3 regions of the Mesorhizobium sp. M0145 genome follow, and region 3 is predicted to be linked to each of the others. Evidence: predicted binding sites of a transcription regulator. Region 3 holds the regulator's gene; each other region holds the start of a gene.
The links. Region 3 encodes LexA, which represses DNA repair genes until DNA is damaged. Its sites were predicted from a motif close to TGTTCNNNNTGTGTTCNG; they were not measured.

Region 1 (6,262 bases), on a different contig from region 3:
AAAAGCCGGATCGGCCGTTCCGGCTGGAAGACGGTCGAGGGAGCGTCCTTCGCCTTGTCCGGCTGCTTCGGCGGCGAGCTTCTCTGCGGCGCCTCCGTGAAGGGAAGGGTGGCGACGGCGCGCTCCGGCAAATGGCTCTCGACGGCGACCGGCTTCAAGACCGCGCCTTCGCCGAGCCGGGCGCGAATGCGGTCGGCAAAAAGCGCGATATCGGCACCGTCGTCGCTCGTCTCGCCGGCAAGGTCGGCCTGCTGCATGTCGAAGGCGGCGGCGGTCAGCACCGAAAGGCGCACGAGATCGAAGCCATAGCCGGCGTCGATATCCTGTTCGAGCGCGGCAAGCCTTTCGTGGAACAATTTCTGGATCAGCCGCGGCTCGCGCAGAGGCCGCGAGGTGCCGACGGCGATGCGGCTGACGCCGCCATCGACGCGGAAAAGCAGCAGCGCCAGCCGCCTTGCGCCCTCGCCGCGACGCTCGAGGTCGCTCTTCAAGGTGGTCGCCAGCATGCCGGTCAGCCGCTCGATGTCCTCGGTCAGCATGATCGGCTCGGCAAGGTGACGCTCGACCGAAAGCGGTGCCACCGGCAGGCGCGGCGACACGGCCTCCTCGAGGCGGCCAAGCGCCTGGTCGAGACGCAAGAGCAGCGATGCGCCGAAGCGGCGGGCCAGCGGCGCGCGCGGTGCCGCCATGACGGCGCCCGCCGTGCGCAGGCCGACGCTTTCGAGGCTGGCGCGTACCTCCGGGTCGATGCGCAGCGCCGCCAGCGGCAAGGGCGCGAGAAGCGCTTCCTCCTCACCATCGGGCACGATGCGGTCGCCAGCAAACCGCGCCGCCGCCCAGGCAGCACCAGGCGTGGCGGCAAGCCCGGCGCGGACATCGAAGCCCTGATGGAAAAAACGCGACAGGATATCGTCCAGCATCGAGCGTTCGCCGCCGAAAAGATGGGTGCAGCCGGTGACGTCGAGATAGAGGCCGTCGGTCCCGTCAAGCGCCACCAGCGGGGTATAGCGGTCGCACCAGTCGGCGAGGCCTTCGAGCAGGCGCCGGTCGGCCTCCGGATCGGCCTCCACGATGTCGATCGAGGGATGCATGGCGCGTGCGTCGGCTATGCCCATGCCGCGCTTCAGATTAAGCGCCTCGGCCCGCTCGTCGAGGGCGGCGATGCGCTGGGCGTTCCGGTCGCGGTGACTGATCACCAGCGGCAGGTGATCCGACGGCCGGGAACGCCAGGACCGCCCCAGACGCTGCCGCAGGATCCTCTCGGCGGCGAGATGCGGAAACCACAGGGATAGGAGTCTTTGGCCGTTCTGGGGCCCATTCCTGAGACCTTCCTTGCTCGCCCCGTCTTTCTTCGAATATGCGTTCATCGGGGTTCCACTCCAGTGTGAATTTTCCGGGCAAGGCCGTGCAGCTCTTGCCGATGGCGACGGTGAAGGCGGGCCGGCCGATCGAGCCGGCGAGCGGCCCGGCAAGCGTCTTACGCGTTGCCGCCGGTGCCGCCGACAGGATGAGGCGGACGGGCGCTGCCGTCGGTTCGGGCTCGCCGGCCTGGCGCAGCAGGAACAGCGGCCGGCCCGCACTCTGCGCGCGGGCGTGCAGCCGCCGCGTCGCGGTGAGGTCAAGCCGCTGCGGGCTGCCGCGGATTTCGAGGATGACGGCGGCCAGCGCCGTCATCCGGGCAGCCTCCTCGGCGATCCACAGCGCATCGAGCAGCCTTGGCGCCTCGGAAAACAGCAATTGCTCCGGCTCGATGCCGAAGAAGGCGTGAAGCCCCCTGGCATAGGGAAAGCCGGCCTCGCGGAAAACCTCTGATGTGCCGATCCACAGCACCGGCAATCGCGGCCCCTGGCTTAGGATCAGGCTGACGAGCGACAAGGCAAAACCGGCAACGGCCCCGGCATCGCGGGTCGCGGCGCCATGAAACTCGCTCACCGCCGCCTTCGGCAGGCCGCCGCTCAGCGCAGCATCGAGGCGCTCGGCGCCGGTGCGCAAAAACGCATCGGGCGGCGCCACGGCAAGGCCGCGCCGGACAATGGTCAGATTCCGAGCGGGTGTCGGATGCCGAGAGGGTGTCAGACTCTGACGAGGGACATCCGCGTCAAACGACGAACTGGCCGGCGCCTCCAGGCGCTCGGGCAAGGTCCCTTCGATCTTCGCGATCTGGCGGCGCAGGGCAAAAACAGTCTCCCGCGCCACGGCGCTTGTCGCCATGACGGTCAGCTTCCACTCACAATTGTTCCTGCTATGTTCCCTAGGATTCCAGAGGCCGCCCGAAGAGTCAAGCGGAGTCATGGGGAATTTATTCCTGTAGTGGGGGCATGACACGGGCACTCCAGCCCGACCATTTGCCGAGTCCGGCCTGAAAGCCTATATGCCGGGATCAAAGGACAAAGCATGGCTCGCATCTACCAAACACGCATCTGGCACGACCAGCTTTCGCCAACGATGGAGGAAATCGAGCTCCTGGCGCTGGAGGCCTATGCCCATCTGCCGGAGGACTTTCGCAAGCTGACCGGCGAGATCGTCATTCAGATCGCCGAATTCCCGACCGACGAGATCATGGACGACCTTTCGCTGGAAACGCCCTTCGACCTGCTCGGCCTGTTCGAGGGGCGCGGCATCGCCGAGCGCTGGAATCCGCAGACCGGCGAGGGGCCGAACCGCATCACGCTCTATCGTCGCGCCATCCTCGACTACTGGGCCGAGAACGAGGAAACGCTGGGCGACATCGTCACCCATGTGCTGATCCACGAGATCGGCCACCATTTCGGCCTGTCGGACGACGATATGGAGAAGATCGAAGAGGCAGCGGAGTAGGATGTGCTGATATTCAGGTGATGCCGGCCTGCGAACGGCGGCTTCCCGCACTTCCGGTGTTAACGTCCCCAAAAGTACGCTCCGCTCCGGTTCTCGGAAACCACCCAGTCTGGTCGCTTCGCGCCCGTCTTCGACTCCGGCGCGGCCTGACCTGAATCTCAACACACCCTGCTTCGGCGCTTTTGCAAAGCCTACCAATCGCTGAGCTTGGTGTCGGGGCCGTATTCCTGGCCCTCGATGTCCTTCACCACGGCCTGGCCGCAGCGCATGGTCTTGGCCTCCTTGTCATAGGCATAGGTCGGCGAGCCGAACAGGTGCCAGCCCTTGTTCAGCGCCGCCGTCACCTTGTGGCAGAAGCTGGCATCGTCCGGGCCGGACAGAAAGCGGTAGAGTTTCATTCTTCAATCCTGTCGTCAGTTACGTTAGTCATGCGCGAACAGCGGCGGCCTTCGCCAGCAGTTTTTCGGCCTGCGCCAGATGCAGCCGCTCGACCATCTTGCCGTTCAGCGCAACTACCGCCCTACCGGTATTTTCGGCGAACGCGAAGGCATCCTTGACCGCGCGCGCCTCGGCTATTGCTTCGGGCGACGGTGCAAAGGCGCGGTTCGCGGCTTCGATCTGAGCTGGGTGGATCAGCGACTTGCCGTCAAAACCCATGGCGGCCGCTTCCGTGCACTCGCGCGCAAACCCGTCCATATCGCGAAAATCATTGAAGACGCCATCGAGCAGGTCGAGGCCGCCGGCACGCGCCGCGAGCACCATTTGCATCAGCCATGGCACGAGATAGCGCCGATCGGGCGTGGCGAGAATGCCGGTGTCCTTGATCAGGTCGTTCGTTCCGGCAACGAAACAAACCAGGCGAGAGGCTGGGTCGCGGCCGAGCTCGGCGATCGGCCCGATATTGAGCAGCGCCTTGGGCGTCTCGATCATCGCCCACAGCTTGACCTCGTCCGCGATAAAATTGTCGTCGAGCACGTCGCCGGCCTCGAGGATGTCGCGCGGCGTGTCGACCTTGGGCAGCAGGATGGCGTCGGGCGTGCATTTTGCCGCGGCCGGCAGATCGTCGGCGCCCCATTCGCTCGACAGCGCATTGATGCGCACCACCATCTCGCAGCGCCGGTTGGAATGGCCGGCGAAAATCGCCGCCAGCTTTTCGCGCGCGGAAGGCTTGTCGGCCGGGGCGACGGCGTCCTCGAGATCGATGACGACGGTATCGCAGGCCAGCGATTGGATCTTGGCCAGCGCCTTGTCGTTCGAAGCCGGGACGTAAAGCACCGAGCGGCGCGGGCGGTAGCTTTCGGTGGTCATCTCCGATCTATGCCGTCTGCAGCCGGCCGAGGCAAGCCGTGCATAAAAACTGCGCGCAATTTCGGAAAATCTCCTCGTCTCCGCCCCGCTTGCCACCCGACCGGATGCGACAAGGGCGGCATGCAAGAGCGAACGAACTCCCGTTGGTCCCTGCCATACCGGCTTCGCCGCGAAAGCTGGTGGCTCGTCGATCCGCCCCGGACTTCGGTAAACCTCCTCCCTTTCGTCCGGAAATCCCCGCCCACCGGCCGCATCAAAGCCGCCGAGAAAGCCCGATCATGATAGTATTCCTCTCGGCGGCGCCGAGCTATTGCAACCGCTTCGGCGTTGCCGTCCTGCTCGTCGCGCTGGCCGATTTTTTCTTCTATGGCCAACCGGCGGGCATCACGCTTTTCCTGTTCGGCGTTGCGATTGCAGCGGCGAGCATGGCTCTCCATCCTCTCGGCGCCTTCAAGGATGGCAGGTTCTGGTTCAAGCCGGTTGCGCTGTTTATGGCGCTGCTGCCGCTTGTGGAAAATGTCAGCGCACTGTCCGTCTCCATCGCGCTGGCGGCGACGGCCATCTTCGCGCTTTCACTGGCCGGACGGTTGCGGCGCGGCCTTGCCCGTATTGCCGGCCAACTCTCGCTGTTCCTGCTTGCAACGCCATTTCGGCTCGTCCTTGATTTCTTCCGCTGGCGCATGGCGGCGCGGCGGCTTGGCCGGCGGCGCGTGCGCCTTGCGGCGATCGCCGTCTGGGTCATGCCGCTGGGCCTCGGCGCAGTGTTCCTCGCGCTGTTCGGCGCCGCCAATCCGGTCATCGAATATTGGTTCTCGCTGATCGACCTGATGGCACTGCTCGACCTCGTCCAGCTGCCACGTCTCGCCTTCTGGCTGTTCGTGCTTGCCTGCGTCTGGGCCTTTCTGCGGCCGCGCCTGCCGCGCTTTCTCCGCCGCCGCAGGGTGTCGCCAGCCAGCGCACCGGCGACGCCGGCCACCAGGACCACCATCGAGGACATCGTCTTCGGCAAGGCCGCTATCCTCCGCGCGCTCGTCGTCTTCAACATCCTGTTCGCGGTGCAGAGCGCACTCGACGCCACCTATCTGTGGGGCGGCATCGCGCTTCCCGACGGGCTGACCTATGCCGCCTACGCGCATCGCGGCGCGTATCCGCTGATCGTCACGGCGCTGCTGGCCGCCGGCTTCGTGCTGGCGGCGCTGCGGCCGGGAAGTGCGACCTCCGGCGATCCGCTCATCCGCCGGCTGGTTTATGCCTGGGTGGCGCAGAACATCCTCCTGGTGATCTCGTCGATCCTGCGGCTCGATCTCTATATCGGTATCTATGCGCTGACCTATTGGCGTGTCGCTGCGTTCGTCTGGATGGGGCTGGTGGCGGCGGGCCTTGTCCTGATCATAGCCCGCATCGCGCGCGAAAAGTCCAACGAATGGCTGCTTTCCGCCAATCTTCTGACGCTATCGGCGACGCTCTATGCCTGCTCGTTCATCAACTTTGCCGCGCTGATCGCCAACTACAATGTCGACCATTGCTTCGAAATGACCGGCCAAGGCACCCAGCTCGACGTCTGGTACCTGCGCTCGCTCGGGCCCGGCGCCTTGCCGGCGCTCGATCGCTTCGTCCAGCACCAGAGCAGGACGGTTTCCGCAGAGGATGCCTCCATCCGCGAACTCGCCGGCTGGTATGCACAGGACGAAGCACGCTTCCGCGCCGGCCAGGAAAACTGGCGGGGCTGGAGCTTTCGTGACTGGCGGCTCAACCGCGCCCTCGACAGGCGTGGCCCGTTCGTGGTTCCTCCGATGTCCGAACCCTTCATGCCGGGCCGCTGATTTGATGCCGCACCACATACTGGTCGCCGACGACGACCCGCACATTCGCGAAATCATCTGCTTCGCGCTGGAAAAGGCCGGCATGAAAACGCTGGCGGTGCCGGACGGCGCGGCTGCCTTGCAGGCGATAGAGCGCCATGAGCCCGATCTCGTCGTGCTCGACATCGGCATGCCGGAAATGGACGGGCTGGAAGTGTGCCGGCGGCTGCGCCACACATCCGACCTGCCGGTGCTGTTCCTGTCCGCGCGGGATGAAGAGATCGACCGCGTCCTCGGGCTGGAGATGGGCGGCGATGATTATGTCACCAAGCCGT
Region 2 (6,262 bases), on a different contig from region 3:
ATATCCGCTTCAACGACACATGGACCGCCGAGACGATCCAGGCCGAGATCCACAACCGCCTCGACCGGGCGGCGAAACGCAAGAAATACCGCGCCGGCAAGAAGACGCCGGTCGACTACGAGATCGTCTGGCGCGACGGGCCGAGCCATGTTTTCCTGACACGCGACGACAGGTTGATCGAGACGCTTGGCGGCTCGATCAAGGCGGTGACCGGCAGGAAGCCGGCGCTCTCCACCTCCGGCGGCACCTCCGATGCCCGCTTCATCAAGGATTATTGTCCGGTGGTCGAATTCGGACTGGTCGGCAAGACCATGCACATGGTCGACGAACGCGTGGCGATTGCCGACCTCGAGACGCTGACGCAGATTTATCTGCGCTTCGTTGAAGACTGGTTTGCGCAGGACATATCCTAGTGATGCTTTCAGCGGATGAAACCTACGCTTCGCTTGCCGGTGCCTGGCGGCTGATGCTCGGCAAGGCCGACGGATTTCGCCTGCTCGACCTTTCGGCGGACGGATTCTGGAACTCCTTTTTTGCCATCGTTGTCGCGGCGCCGGCACTGATCGTCGGCTGGGTCGGTATTGCCAACGAAATCGGCGATCCCAACGCATTCGTCGGCCGTTTCAGCATGTTGATCCGCCTGGCAACCGTCGATATCGGCGCCTGGGTGCTGCCGCTCATAGGCCTCGCCCTGGTGGCGCCGCGGGTCGGCGTCGGCGGCCGTTTCGTCCATTATGTCGTGGCCAGCAATTGGGCCTCGGCGATCATCGCCTGGATGATGCTGCCATCGGCGTTGATCCGGCTTTTCCTGACGTCGGCCAACGAAGTCTCCGGACTCGTGTCGCTGCTGTTGTTCGCGCTGTCGATGGTCTTGACCTGGCGGATGACCAACGTTGCGATCGGCAGGGGTGCGGCCGCCGGCAGCGCCGTTTTTGCCGGCATGTTCGTGGCGTCGCTGATCGTCCTGTTCGGCCTGCAGGCGCTGCTCGGGATCAGCGTTCCGGATCAGCCAGGCGTCGGATAATCGACGCCGACGAGAAACAGCCCGTCGGGCGGCGCCACCTGACCGCAGGCCGCACGGTCGCGCGCCTCAAGCGCCGCCTTGAGGTCGGCAACAGTCCAGCCGCCTTCGCCGACACGTTTGAGCGAGCCGACCATCGAGCGCACCTGGTTGTGCAGGAATGACCGCGCCGAAGCGCGGACCTCAATGAAATCGCCCGCCCGGCTGACATCCAGCCGGTCGAGCGTGCGGACGGGGCTGGTGGCTTGGCACTGGGTCGAGCGGAAGGTGGTGAAATCATGCCGGCCAAGCAGCACCTTTGCCGCTTCGTGCATGGCACCGGCATCGAGCTGCTTCGGTACCCACCAGATCTTGCCCTTGTCGAGCGCCGCCGGCGCGCGGCGATTGACGATGCGGTAGAGGTAATGGCGGCTGATCGCCGAGAAACGCGCATCGAAGCCATCCGGCACGACGGCGGCCTTCAGGATGGCGATGCGCACCTTGGCCGCCTGCAGATGCGCGTTGACGGCGTCGCGCACCTTGTCGCCGGGCCATGCCTTGATCAGATCGACATGCGCCACCTGAGCGGTCGCATGGACGCCGGCATCGGTGCGGCCGGCGGCGCGCAGCGAAACCTGCTCACCACAGAACTTCTCGATCGCCTGCTCGATCGCCTGCTGCACCGATGGCTGGTTGGCCTGGCGCTGCCAGCCGGCGAAGAGACTGCCGTCATATTCGATGTCGAGGCGAAAACGCGGCATTCCCGGATCGAGGCGAAATCAGGCGGCGAGGGCTGAGCCGAAGGCCGAGGCGTAGACCAGCCTGCCGGTCTCCGGCGCCTCGCCCCAGGCAAGCGCCTGCAAAGCCTCGCTTTGGTAGTCGCTGTCGAATTTCGCGGCACGGGCACGGCTGTAGCCGAAACGCCCATAATAGGCCGGATCGCCGAGCACCACGGCGAGCGTCTCGCCGGCAGCTTTCAGGCGGATATGCGCCTCGCGGACCAGCGCACCGCCGATGCCGGTGCCGTGGAACGACGGCTCGACCGCTAGAGGCGCCAGCGCCACCGCCGGGAAACTCTTGCCGCCATTCTGCACGAAGAGCCGTGAAAACAGGATATGGCCGACCACTTGCCCGTCTTCGTCCGCCACCAGTTCGACGACGGCATCACCGCCGGTGACCAGCGCGTCGACCAGTCCGGCCTCCGTCTGCTGGCCGAACGCGTGTTCTTCGACAAGGCGGATCGCCTCGCGGTCCCGCGGCGTCGGCGCGCGTATGGACATCATGCTCATGACAATTTCATTCCTTTTTCGAGCTTGGCCCCGCGCAGAAACTCCTGCGCGGCAATGGGCCTTCCGCCCGCACGTTGAACTTCGACCGGCCTGATCGCGCCTGACCCGCAGGCGACCGTCAGCCGGTCATCGAGAATTCCTCCCGGTTCGCCGGCGCCTTGCGAGAGCGTCGAGCGAAGCAGTTTCAGCCGTTCCACGCGGCCGCCGATTTCGGCCTCGCACCATGCACCGGGAAAGGGCGACAGGCCGCGAATCTGGTTGTGCACGTCGCCGGCAGGTCGCAGCCAGTCTATGCGAGTCTCCGATTTATCGATTTTCTTGGCGTAGGTCACCCCCACCTCCGCCTGTGTGGTAAATGTCAGCGTATTCCGCTCCAGCCGTTCGAGCGCTTGCACGATCAGCGCAGCACCGAGGACCATCAGCCGGTCGTGCAGATCGCCGGCCGTCATGTCGGGTCCAATGGGACATTTTTCAACCATTGCCACCGGCCCGGTGTCGAGGCCTTCCTCCATCCGCATCACCATAATGCCCGTTTCGGTATCGCCGGCCATGATGGCGCGCTGGATAGGGGCAGCGCCGCGCCAGCGCGGCAATAGCGATGCGTGACCGTTGAGGCAACCTAGCCGCGGCGCCTCGAGAATGGGTTTGGGTAGAAGCAATCCGTAGGCGACGACCACGGCGACGTCGGCGCGCAAGGCGCGGAACGCCTCCTGCTCCGCCTCGCTCTTCAGCGACACCGGCGACCGCACCTCGATGCCAAGCCGCTCCGCCTCGCGCTGCACCGGCGACGGCGTCAGTTCGAGCCCGCGCCGGCCGCCGGCGCGCGGCGGCTGCGTGTAGACGGCCGTCAACCCGTGCCCGGCCCCGGCAATCGCCCGCAGCGTCGGCACAGAGAATTCAGGCGTACCCATGAAGATGACACGCAGGGGCATTTCGTCGACGCCTACCCCACCATCTTGCCCGGCGCCTTGTCCCTGGCGAGCTTCTTGAATTTCTTGACCACCATGTCGCGCTTCAGCTTGGAGATGTGATCGATGAACAGCACGCCGTTGAGGTGGTCGATTTCATGCTGCAGGCAGGTCGCCATCAGCCCCTCGGCCTCGATCTCCTGCAGCTTGCCGTCGCGGTCGAGAAACTTCACCCGCACCGCCGCCGGACGCTCGACCTCGGCATAGTAATCCGGGATCGACAGGCAGCCTTCCTCGTAGACCGAACGCTGGTCGGAGCTTTCGAGGATTTCGGGATTGATGAAGACGTGCGGTGCCGGCGTCTCGTCCTCCTTGGCCAGGTCGATCACCAGCATGCGCAAGGGTTCGCCAACCTGGATCGCCGCGAGGCCGATACCGGGCGCGTCATACATGGTGTCCAGCATGTCGCCGGCCAGTTTGCGCAGATCGCCGTCGACACGCTCGACCGGTTTTGAAACCTGGCGCAGGACGGGATCGGGGAGGATGATAAGCGGCTTGATCGACATGGCGTCTCACCTAAGACCTCGCAGGAAAAGCGTCAACCGGGGCGCCTTCGGGTCGTTCACGTTTTGATCTGTGCCGGCAGACCGAATCATCTATGCTGTCGACATGAACGATCTGGCCACCATCCTGTCCGAACCTGTCGCCCGCCTCGGCGCCACCACGATCACGCTCGGCCAAGCCCTGGGTTTCGGCGCAATGCTGTTCCTCGGCCTGTTCGTGGCGCTCGTCGTTGCGCTCTGGCGATCGGCCAAGGCGCGTGCAGTGGCGGCCGCCGAAGCCGCCGACCACGCCCGCGACGCCGAGGTGCGGATGGCTGGTATCTTGGCAAGCCAGGCGGAAATGCAGGGCCGCATGGGCGCCATCGCCGAAGTGTTCGGGGCGCGCCAGGCGGAACTGACACAGTCGATCGGCCAGCGTCTCGATGCCATGACCGGCCGCCTGGGCCAGACCATGACCGAGCAGACGAGATCGACGCATGAGAGCCTCGCCAAGCTGCAGGAACGGCTGGCGGTCATCGATATCGCGCAAGGCAACATCCAGTCGCTGGCCGGCCAGGTCGTGCAATTGCAGGCGATCCTTTCCAACAAGCAGACGCGCGGCGCCTTCGGCCAGTCGCGCATGGAAGCCATCGTCGCCGACGGATTGCCGCACGGCGCCTATGAATTCCAGGCGACCTTGTCGAATGGCAGCCGGCCCGACTGCCTGGTGAAGATGCCGAACGGCGCACCGTCGCTTGCCATCGACGCAAAGTTTCCGCTCGAGGCGTGGAATGCCATCCGTGCCGCCGAAGGCGCCGACCTGCAGAAGTCCGCCGCACAGGCTTTCCGCCGCGACATCGAGGTGCATGTCCGCGATATTTCCGAAAAATACCTGATCCAGGGCGAGACGCAGGACACCGCCTTCATGTTCGTGCCTTCGGAATCGGTGTTCGCCGAAATCCATGAGAATTTCGAGGCCGTTGTCCAAAAGGCGCATCGCTCGCGGATCGTCATCGTCTCGCCATCGCTTTTGATGCTGTCGATCCAGGTCATCCAGGCAATCCTCAAGGATGCCCGCATGCGCGAGCAGGCACACCTGATCCAGGGCGAGGTTATCCGGCTGATGGAAGATGTTTCCCGGCTCGACGAGCGGGTGCGCAAATTGCAGACGCATTTCGGCCAATCGGCCAAGGATATCGACGACATTCTGGTCTCGACATCGAAGGTGACCAGGCGCGGACAAAAGATCGAGGCGCTAGAGTTTGGCGTGCAGCCGGCGGAGGACACCGCTGGTTCGAATGGCAGCGGAGCAAAAGCGGAAAGTAGCCCGCGCGTCGCCGATTCGAAAACCGGGCAGTTGAGGCTAAGGGTCGTCGAAGGCGACGATTGAGAGCTACGCCGGAACCGGAGGCTTCGCCCGGGTCTGGCGCTACTGCTCCTCGATGATGGTTGTGCCTTCGAATTCCGGCAGCCAATGCAGCGCCGAGCGGTGCCAGATCTGCTTTCTCGGCACCAGTTGCTCGCGCTGCCGTGCCGTGCCGACCCTGATACCGTAAACCTTCGGTCCCTCGCCCGCCGACGTGGCGTAGAGATGCGAGCCGCATCCACCGCAAAATGCCTGGGCGCGCTTGGCGCCGCTCGAACCGGTCTTGATGTAGATCTTCGGCGTGCCCTTGGTGATCCTGTAATTGTCCTCGGACGCCGGCACGGTGACGCGAAAGGCCGTTCCGGTTAGCTTCTGACAATCGATGCAGTGACAAATGGTGGTCTTTTCCGGATCGACTTCGGCCTCGTAAGTGATAGCGCCACAATGACACGCGCCGTCGATTTTCATCTTCGTTCCTCCTGGAGCTTTTGCCCGCAATCATAACCGGGACTGCCCGATGGCGCAGCCATTTTCCTCAGGCCGGTTCCCCTCCGGACGCCGCCAAGGCCTTGCTCCGGCGTTCCCAGGTGCCGGTGGTCTGCGGCTTGACGAAGAGCCGCGTCACCTCCGGCATCTCCGCCTTCAGCCGCGTCTCGAGGCGCTCGACACAGGTCTCTATCTCCGGCGCCGACAAATGATCCTCGAACTCGATGCTCAAAGCGGCGACGATCTCCTGCGGACCCATATGCAGCGTCAGCGCGCCATTCGCCCGCTGCACCGCCGGGTCCTGCTGGACGATGGCCAGCACCTCTGTTTGCACCTCGGGCGAAGCCGGCTCGCCGAGCAGCAGGCTTTTGCTTTCGCGCGCCAGGAAGATCGCGGTCCCGCCCAGGATCAGCGCGATGCCGATCGACGCGGCGCCGTCGAGCTTCGGCATGTCCAGCAGTTCCGCCGCCGATATCCCGGCGAAGGCGACAACGAGGCCGAGAAGTGCCGCGCTGTCCTCGAAGAGTACGGTGTAGACACTCGGATCCTTGCTGAGCTGCACCGCCTCGAGCCAGCCGTGGCTGCCTTTTTGGTGGCGGAATTCCTTCAGCGCCACCAGCCAAGAGGTGCCTTCGAAGAGGAAGGAAACGCCAAGGACAGCGTAGTTCACC
Region 3 (6,262 bases):
GGACGTTGGCAGCGGCGTCAGCGAACGCTTGCTGTTTGCCGCTCCCCCGCCTGTCCTGCCGGCACCGGCATTGCTACCCGCTCGGCGCTTCGATGCTCCGTCGCTGCCGGCCAGCGACCCAGCAACGGTTCTCGTGCCCGCGGGCGAGCCCATCGTACGCCTGCCCAGGCGTTTCCGCCTCCCGTCACCGTCCCGTATCCGCAACAGCGTAACCTCGGCAGCCGGCCTGGAACTCGACCGCGGCATCGCCTTCCTGCTGGTGCCGGTGTTCCTCGCATGCGGGGTGGTCGTATATTTCGGGCTGTCGGTGGAGCCGGCCTTTCCACAGCCGATCGCAATCGCGCTCCTCGCGGCCCTTTGTGCCGTCGTCTCGCGGTCATGGCCCAGGACGCGCCTGTGCTTCATGGTGGCGCTGCTCTGCGCGCTTGGCGTACTTGCCGCCAAGTTCGAGACATGGCGTGTCGGAACGCATATGCTCGGTTCCGAAATCTCGACGCGGCTGACGGGTCGCGTCGTATCGTACGAGCCCATGGCGAGCGGCCGCATCAGGCTGACAATCGATGTGACCTCAACCGCCAGGCCGACACTGCGCTACATGCCGGAACGGGTCCGCGTTTCGGCGATGAAGATACCGGCTGAGCTGACCGCCGGTTCCGAGATCACCGGCTATGTGCGGCTGCTGCCGCCGACCGGCCCGGTGCGGCCCGACAGCTATGATTTCTCCTTCGACAGCTATTTCGCCGGTATCGGCGGCAGCGGCTTTTTTCTCGGCAATCCGAAAGTCGTGTCGTCGGGCAGCATGCCGCTTGCCGCGCAGCTTTCTTCCGCGATCGAAGACGCGCGCGAATCCATCGCCGACCATATCCGCAGCCGCATCGGCGGTGCCGAGGGCGAGATTGCTGCTGCGCTGATCGTCGGCGTGCGCGCCGGCATTCCCGAGGAGATCAACGAAGCGATGCGGCGCACCGGCATCTACCACATCATCTCCATCTCGGGGCTGCATATGGCGTTGGTCGCCGGCACCATCATGGCGCTGCTGCGGGGTGCCTTTGCGCTGTTTCCCGATTTCTCATCGCGACGGCCGGTCAAGAAATATGCCGCGGCCGCCGCGCTTTTTTCGATTGCGGCCTACCTCGTCTTTTCCGGCATTGTCGTGGCGGCCGAACGCAGCTTCATCATGCTGGCGGTGATGCTTATCGCCGTGCTGTTCGACCGGGCCGCGCTCACCATGCGCAACCTGGCGATCTCGGCCATCGCGGTCATCCTGGTGTCGCCGCACGAGGTGGTCGGTCCGAGTTTCCAGATGTCCTTCGCCGCGACGGCGGCCCTTGTCGGCGCCTATGCAGGCTGGTCCGATTACCGCGCCGGCAGGGCCACCACGCCGCCGCCGCGGCTGTCGCCGCTACGCTTTGCCACTCGAAAGGTCCTGCTGGGCATGTGCGGTCTGGCGATGACCTCGATCATTGCAGGGAGCGCCACGGCGCTTTTCGCCATATGGCATTTCCAGCGCGTGGCGCCGCTCAGCCTGTTCGCCAATCTGGCCATCATGCCCATCGTCTCACTGGTCGTCATGCCCTTCGCCGTTCTCAGCGCGCTGGCGATGCCGTTCGGTGCGGATGGCCCTTTCCTCTATGTCATGGGCAAGGGGCTGACGGCGATGATCGCCCTGTCCGGGTGGATATCGGAGCGCTCGCCGATCGATGCGGTCGGGCTGATTTCGCTGAGATCCGTCCTTCTGGTGACGATCGCCCTCGTCATTGCCAGCATGGCGACGACCTGGTTGCGGCTGGCGGCACTTCCTTTTGCGCTCGCCGGCTTGCTGACGACAACGCAGACACGCATACCCGACGTATTGGTCTCGGAGGACGCACGGCTGGTCGCGCTGCCGATCGGCAGCGGTGAACTCGCGGTCAACCGGGCACGCCCGAATGAGTTCACCATCGACAACTGGAAACGCGCGCTCACATCAGAGGCTATCGTCGCGCCGGAAACACCTGGAAAGAACGACCCGCAATTCGACATTGCCGATCCGGCCGACCTACCGCCGGGCATGCCGTTCATTTGCACGGACGGCCTCTGCCTTGCCAGACATCCATCCGGCGCGATCATCGCGCAAGCCAAGGACCGCGATACTGCGCGGCCAGCCTGCGCCTTTGCCAGCTTGATCGTCATCGACGACGCCACCGCCCATAACCCCTGCTACTACGACCGGCTGGTCCTCGTCGTCACCAAACGGCAACTGGCGCACGCGGGAAGTGCCGCCGTCTACTTCGATCCACAAGCGGCAACGCGCGCCGAAATCCGTTTCGCGGTCGAAAAATCATACCGGCCCTGGCACGTGCAGCGGAAATTTTCACGCGCGGCACGGGGCCTGCCGCCATACCGCAGGGCCGACAACCCCAAAGCCGGTGCCAAGGGCGGAGCTCAGTAGCGGCGGATCAGTCCGACGAGCTTGCCCTGCACCTTGACCCTGTCTGGTCCGAAGATGCGCGTCTCGTAGGCCGGATTGGCGGCTTCCAGGGCGATCGAGGCGCCCTTGCGGCGGAACCGCTTCAGCGTCGCTTCCTCCTCGTCGACCAGTGCCACCACGATCTCACCGGGGCTCGCCGTATCGGCATTGCGGATGATCACCGTGTCGCCGTCGAAAATGCCGGCCTCGATCATCGAATCGCCTTTGACCTCGAGCGCATAATGCTCGCCGCCCATGATCATATCCGGCGGCACCGAAATCGAATGCGTCTGGTGCTGGATGGCGTCGATCGGCACACCGGCGGCGATGCGGCCCATCACCGGGATCGAAACGGCGGCGACGACATCGTCGTCATTGCCGGCTGCAGGGACGCGCGACGATGTCGGCTTGCCCTGCCGAGGGGCGCCTTGCCCAAGACTACCCTGGATGACACTCGGCGAGAACTTGCGTGCCGCATTGAGGCCGGGGGCGATCGAGTCAGGCAGGCGCAGCACCTCCAGCGCACGGGCCCGGTTGGGCAAACGGCGAATGAAGCCGCGCTCCTCCAGCGCCGTAATCAGCCGATGGATTCCCGATTTGGAAGCCAGGTCGAGCGCCTCCTTCATCTCGTCGAAGGAGGGCGGAATACCGCTTTCCTTCAATCTTTCGTGGATGAACATAAGCAGTTCGTGTTGTTTGCGTGTCAGCATAGCGACCCCCAACAGAATCAGAAAAACAAACCCAGAACAAACACTATCTGTTCCAGTTGTGTTCCGCAACTGTTTAAAGTTTAATGAATGCGTTAAGGCTTGGGAAACAAACGACGTCCCCTACCGGCGTACCGCATTTTCACCGCCGCGAGCCTCATCGCCTTGATTCTGCTTTCGTTTGCGCCCTTCTGGCCTCCTAGAAGGCGGCACTGGCATCGGCCGTCGGTCGGCAAAGGGCACGGAAGTGAACCCCTATCGACTGTGCGGTTTGGTCAATGCACCGTGAACGAAACGAACTCAAAACGCCAACCTCGCGGTTAAGTCCCGGTTTCCACCGCCTGGTCAGGCTGCTTCTCGCCGGTGGAGCCTTGCTGCGCATAACCAGGTAATGGAAGAACAGTCGATGCGTGTCCGGCGTTGCGTTGGATCTTGGGGGAGCAGACAAATCATGACAGGAATTCCCGATCTCGCGGCCATAAAGGCGATGGATGCCGCGGATCCGCTGCGCGCAATGCGCGACCGCTTTGTGTTGCCGCAAGGAGTGATCTATCTCGACGGCAATTCGCTAGGAGCTGCTTCACGTGCCGCTTTCGATGAACTGCACAAGGCCGCGACCGAAGAATGGTCGCATGATCTCATCCGCGCATGGAACACGGCCGGCTGGTTCAACATGCCGCTTGAACTTGGCGACCAGCTCGGGCGCCTGATCGGTGCCGCGGCCGGCCAGACAGTGGTCTGCGACACGACATCGGTCAACATCTACAAGCTGCTGCACGCCGCCATGGCAATGCGACCGGAGCGGCAGGTCATCGTCGCCGAGGGCGATAGTTTTCCGACGGACCTCTACATAGCTGAGGGTGTGGTTTCGACGCGAAAAGATACGCTGCTGCGCCTCTCGGGGGTCGACGCGCCGACCGTCGAAGAGCTGATCGACGAACGCACCGCCGTGGTGCTGGTCAACCACGTCAACTACAAGTCGGGCGAACTGCGCGACATGCCGGCGCTGACGCGCAGGGCTCAGGAAGCCGGGGCGATGATCGTCTGGGATCTCTGCCACACCGCCGGCGCGATGCCAGTCGAGCTCGACAAGGCAAACGCCGATTTTGCCGTTGGCTGCACCTACAAATATCTGAATGGCGGCCCGGGCGCGCCTGCCTTCATCTATGCGGCTGAGCGGCATCTTTCCGACATCCAGCAGCCGCTCACCGGCTGGTGGGGCCATGCACGGCCCTTCGCCTTCGAGCCAGGCTATGCGGCCGGCACCGGCATCCGCCGGTTTCTGTGCGGCACGCAGCCGGTCCTGTCGATGCGCACGCTGAAGGGCGCGCTCGACATCTGGAACGATGTCGACATGACGGCGGTGCGCAAGAAGAGCATCGCGCTGGCGGATCTGTTCATCGAGCTTGTCGAGGCAAAGTGCGGCACTTACGGGCTCACGCTCGAAAGCACGCGCGATGGGGAAAAACGCGGCAGCCAGATCTCATTCATGCATGAGCATGGCTACCAGGTCATGCGCGCGCTGATCGAACGTGGCGTGATCGGCGATTTTCGCGCGCCATCGACCATGCGCTTCGGCTTCACCCCGCTCTATGTCGGCTATGCCGATGTCTGGCAGGCCGTCAAATTGCTTGAGGACATCCTGCGCACCGGTGCGTGGAAGGATGCGCGCTTCGCCATCAAAGCAGCTGTCACTTGAGATTGATGCGAGAGCTGGAATCGTGAGGCTGGCGACGACGCGCCGCGCGATGCTCACGGCTACGTTGCAAGGCCATATTGCCAGGGAGGCGCAGGGTGTTCGAACGTCACATTGCCGATTGGGACAACGCTTATGCCAACGGCGCCAACATAGCCGGCAGCGATCGCTGGCCGGCAGCCTGGATCGAGCCCGCGCGGGTTTTCCGCGACGTGCTTTCGACCGAGGGCAGGGCGCGGCTCGACATGGCCTATGGCGACAACCCACGCAACCGGCTCGATCTTTTCCTGCCGGCCATCAAGCCCAAGGGACTCGTGGTGTTCGTTCATGGCGGCTACTGGATGGCATTCGACAAGAATTTCTGGTCGCATCTTGCCGCTGGCCCTGTTGATCGCGGCTATGCGGTGGCGATGCCGTCCTACACGCTCTGTCCGCAGATACGCATTGGCGGCATCGTCAAGGAAGTCGGCGCGGCGATCGGCAAGGCGGCGGCGATGGTCCCAGGGCCGCTGATGCTGACCGGACACTCGGCCGGCGGCCATCTTGTTAGCCGGATGGTTACGGCGACGACGCCGCTGGCGCCCGAAGTGGTCCGGCGCGTTCGTCACGTGGTGTCGATCTCGGGGGTGCATGATTTGCGCCCGATCATGCGCACCGGCATGAACGAGACGATCGCGATCGATGAGGCCGAGGCGCAGGCCGAAAGCCCGGTGCTGCTGCGCCCGATGGACAAGGCCCGCCTGACCTGCTGGGCCGGCGGCGGCGAGCGCGCCGAATTCCTGCGTCAGAGCGCGTTGCTGGCCAACATCTGGATCGGCCTGGGTACCGCGACCAGCTCGGTGGTCGAACCTGACCGGCATCATTTCAACATCATCGACGGTTTGGCCGATCCAGACCATCCGCTGACCCGGACCTTGATTTCGGAGTGAGGCAGGTTCAGCGTAGCATCAGCACGTCGCAGGGGGAGCCCGCCGCCGCGGCAGGAGCGAACGGCGCGCGAACGATCAGCCCGTCGGCATCGGCCAGCATTTTCAGCATCGAGGAGTCCTGGATGCCGAACGGCGTCGCCACGAGCGCGCCGGCGTTGGTGCTGACAACAGCCCGCACATAATCCTGCCTGAGATCATTGGCCGGCATGGCGGTACCGAGCCGCGCCCGACGCATATCCTGCTGAAAGGCGCGGCCGCCGAGCTGCGCCAGCAACGGCTTCAGGAAGAGCTGGGTGCAGACCAGGCTTGCCACCGGATTGCCGGGCAGGCCGATGCAGCGGATGTCGCCCAGCCGCCCGAACATCAGCGGCTTGCCGGGCCGCATGGCGATCTTCCAGAAATCGAGAGCCATGCCTTCCCCGGTCAGCACGTCATGAACGAGGTCGTGGTCTCCGACCGAGGCACCACCCAGCGTGACGAT

Region 1: a site for LexA is predicted at 2,235-2,252, ahead of NKJ28_RS16540 (ImuA family protein). Genes of this name have one in related genera too.
Region 2: a site for LexA is predicted at 3,817-3,834, ahead of NKJ28_RS07250 (DNA recombination protein RmuC). Genes of this name have one in related genera too.

The regions. Positions count from the first base shown of each region.
Region 1 covers NZ_JAMYTK010000010.1:69,365-75,626, reverse strand. The annotation lists gene NKJ28_RS16545 (DUF6504 family protein) at 1-1,196, opposite strand, end outside; gene NKJ28_RS16540 (ImuA family protein) at 1,129-2,211, opposite strand; gene NKJ28_RS16535 (metallopeptidase family protein) at 2,395-2,817, shown strand; gene NKJ28_RS16530 (DUF1737 domain-containing protein) at 3,009-3,215, opposite strand; gene NKJ28_RS16525 (HpcH/HpaI aldolase/citrate lyase family protein) at 3,244-4,125, opposite strand; gene NKJ28_RS16520 (DUF4153 domain-containing protein) at 4,404-5,948, shown strand; gene NKJ28_RS16515 (response regulator transcription factor) at 5,953-6,262, shown strand, end outside.
Region 2 covers NZ_JAMYTK010000003.1:47,941-54,202, reverse strand. The annotation lists gene dapE (succinyl-diaminopimelate desuccinylase) at 1-413, shown strand, start outside; gene NKJ28_RS07275 (hypothetical protein) at 416-1,024, shown strand; gene truA (tRNA pseudouridine(38-40) synthase TruA) at 1,006-1,761, opposite strand; gene NKJ28_RS07265 (GNAT family N-acetyltransferase) at 1,780-2,289, opposite strand; gene fmt (methionyl-tRNA formyltransferase) at 2,286-3,215, opposite strand; gene def (peptide deformylase) at 3,233-3,763, opposite strand; gene NKJ28_RS07250 (DNA recombination protein RmuC) at 3,867-5,129, shown strand; gene NKJ28_RS07245 (GFA family protein) at 5,169-5,573, opposite strand; gene NKJ28_RS07240 (cation diffusion facilitator family transporter) at 5,641-6,262, opposite strand, start outside.
Region 3 covers NZ_JAMYTK010000013.1:158,613-164,874, reverse strand. The annotation lists gene NKJ28_RS19820 (ComEC/Rec2 family competence protein) at 1-2,431, shown strand, start outside; gene lexA (transcriptional repressor LexA) at 2,425-3,159, opposite strand; gene kynU (kynureninase) at 3,608-4,855, shown strand; gene NKJ28_RS19805 (hormone-sensitive lipase) at 4,951-5,781, shown strand; gene NKJ28_RS19800 (molybdopterin molybdotransferase MoeA) at 5,789-6,262, opposite strand, start outside.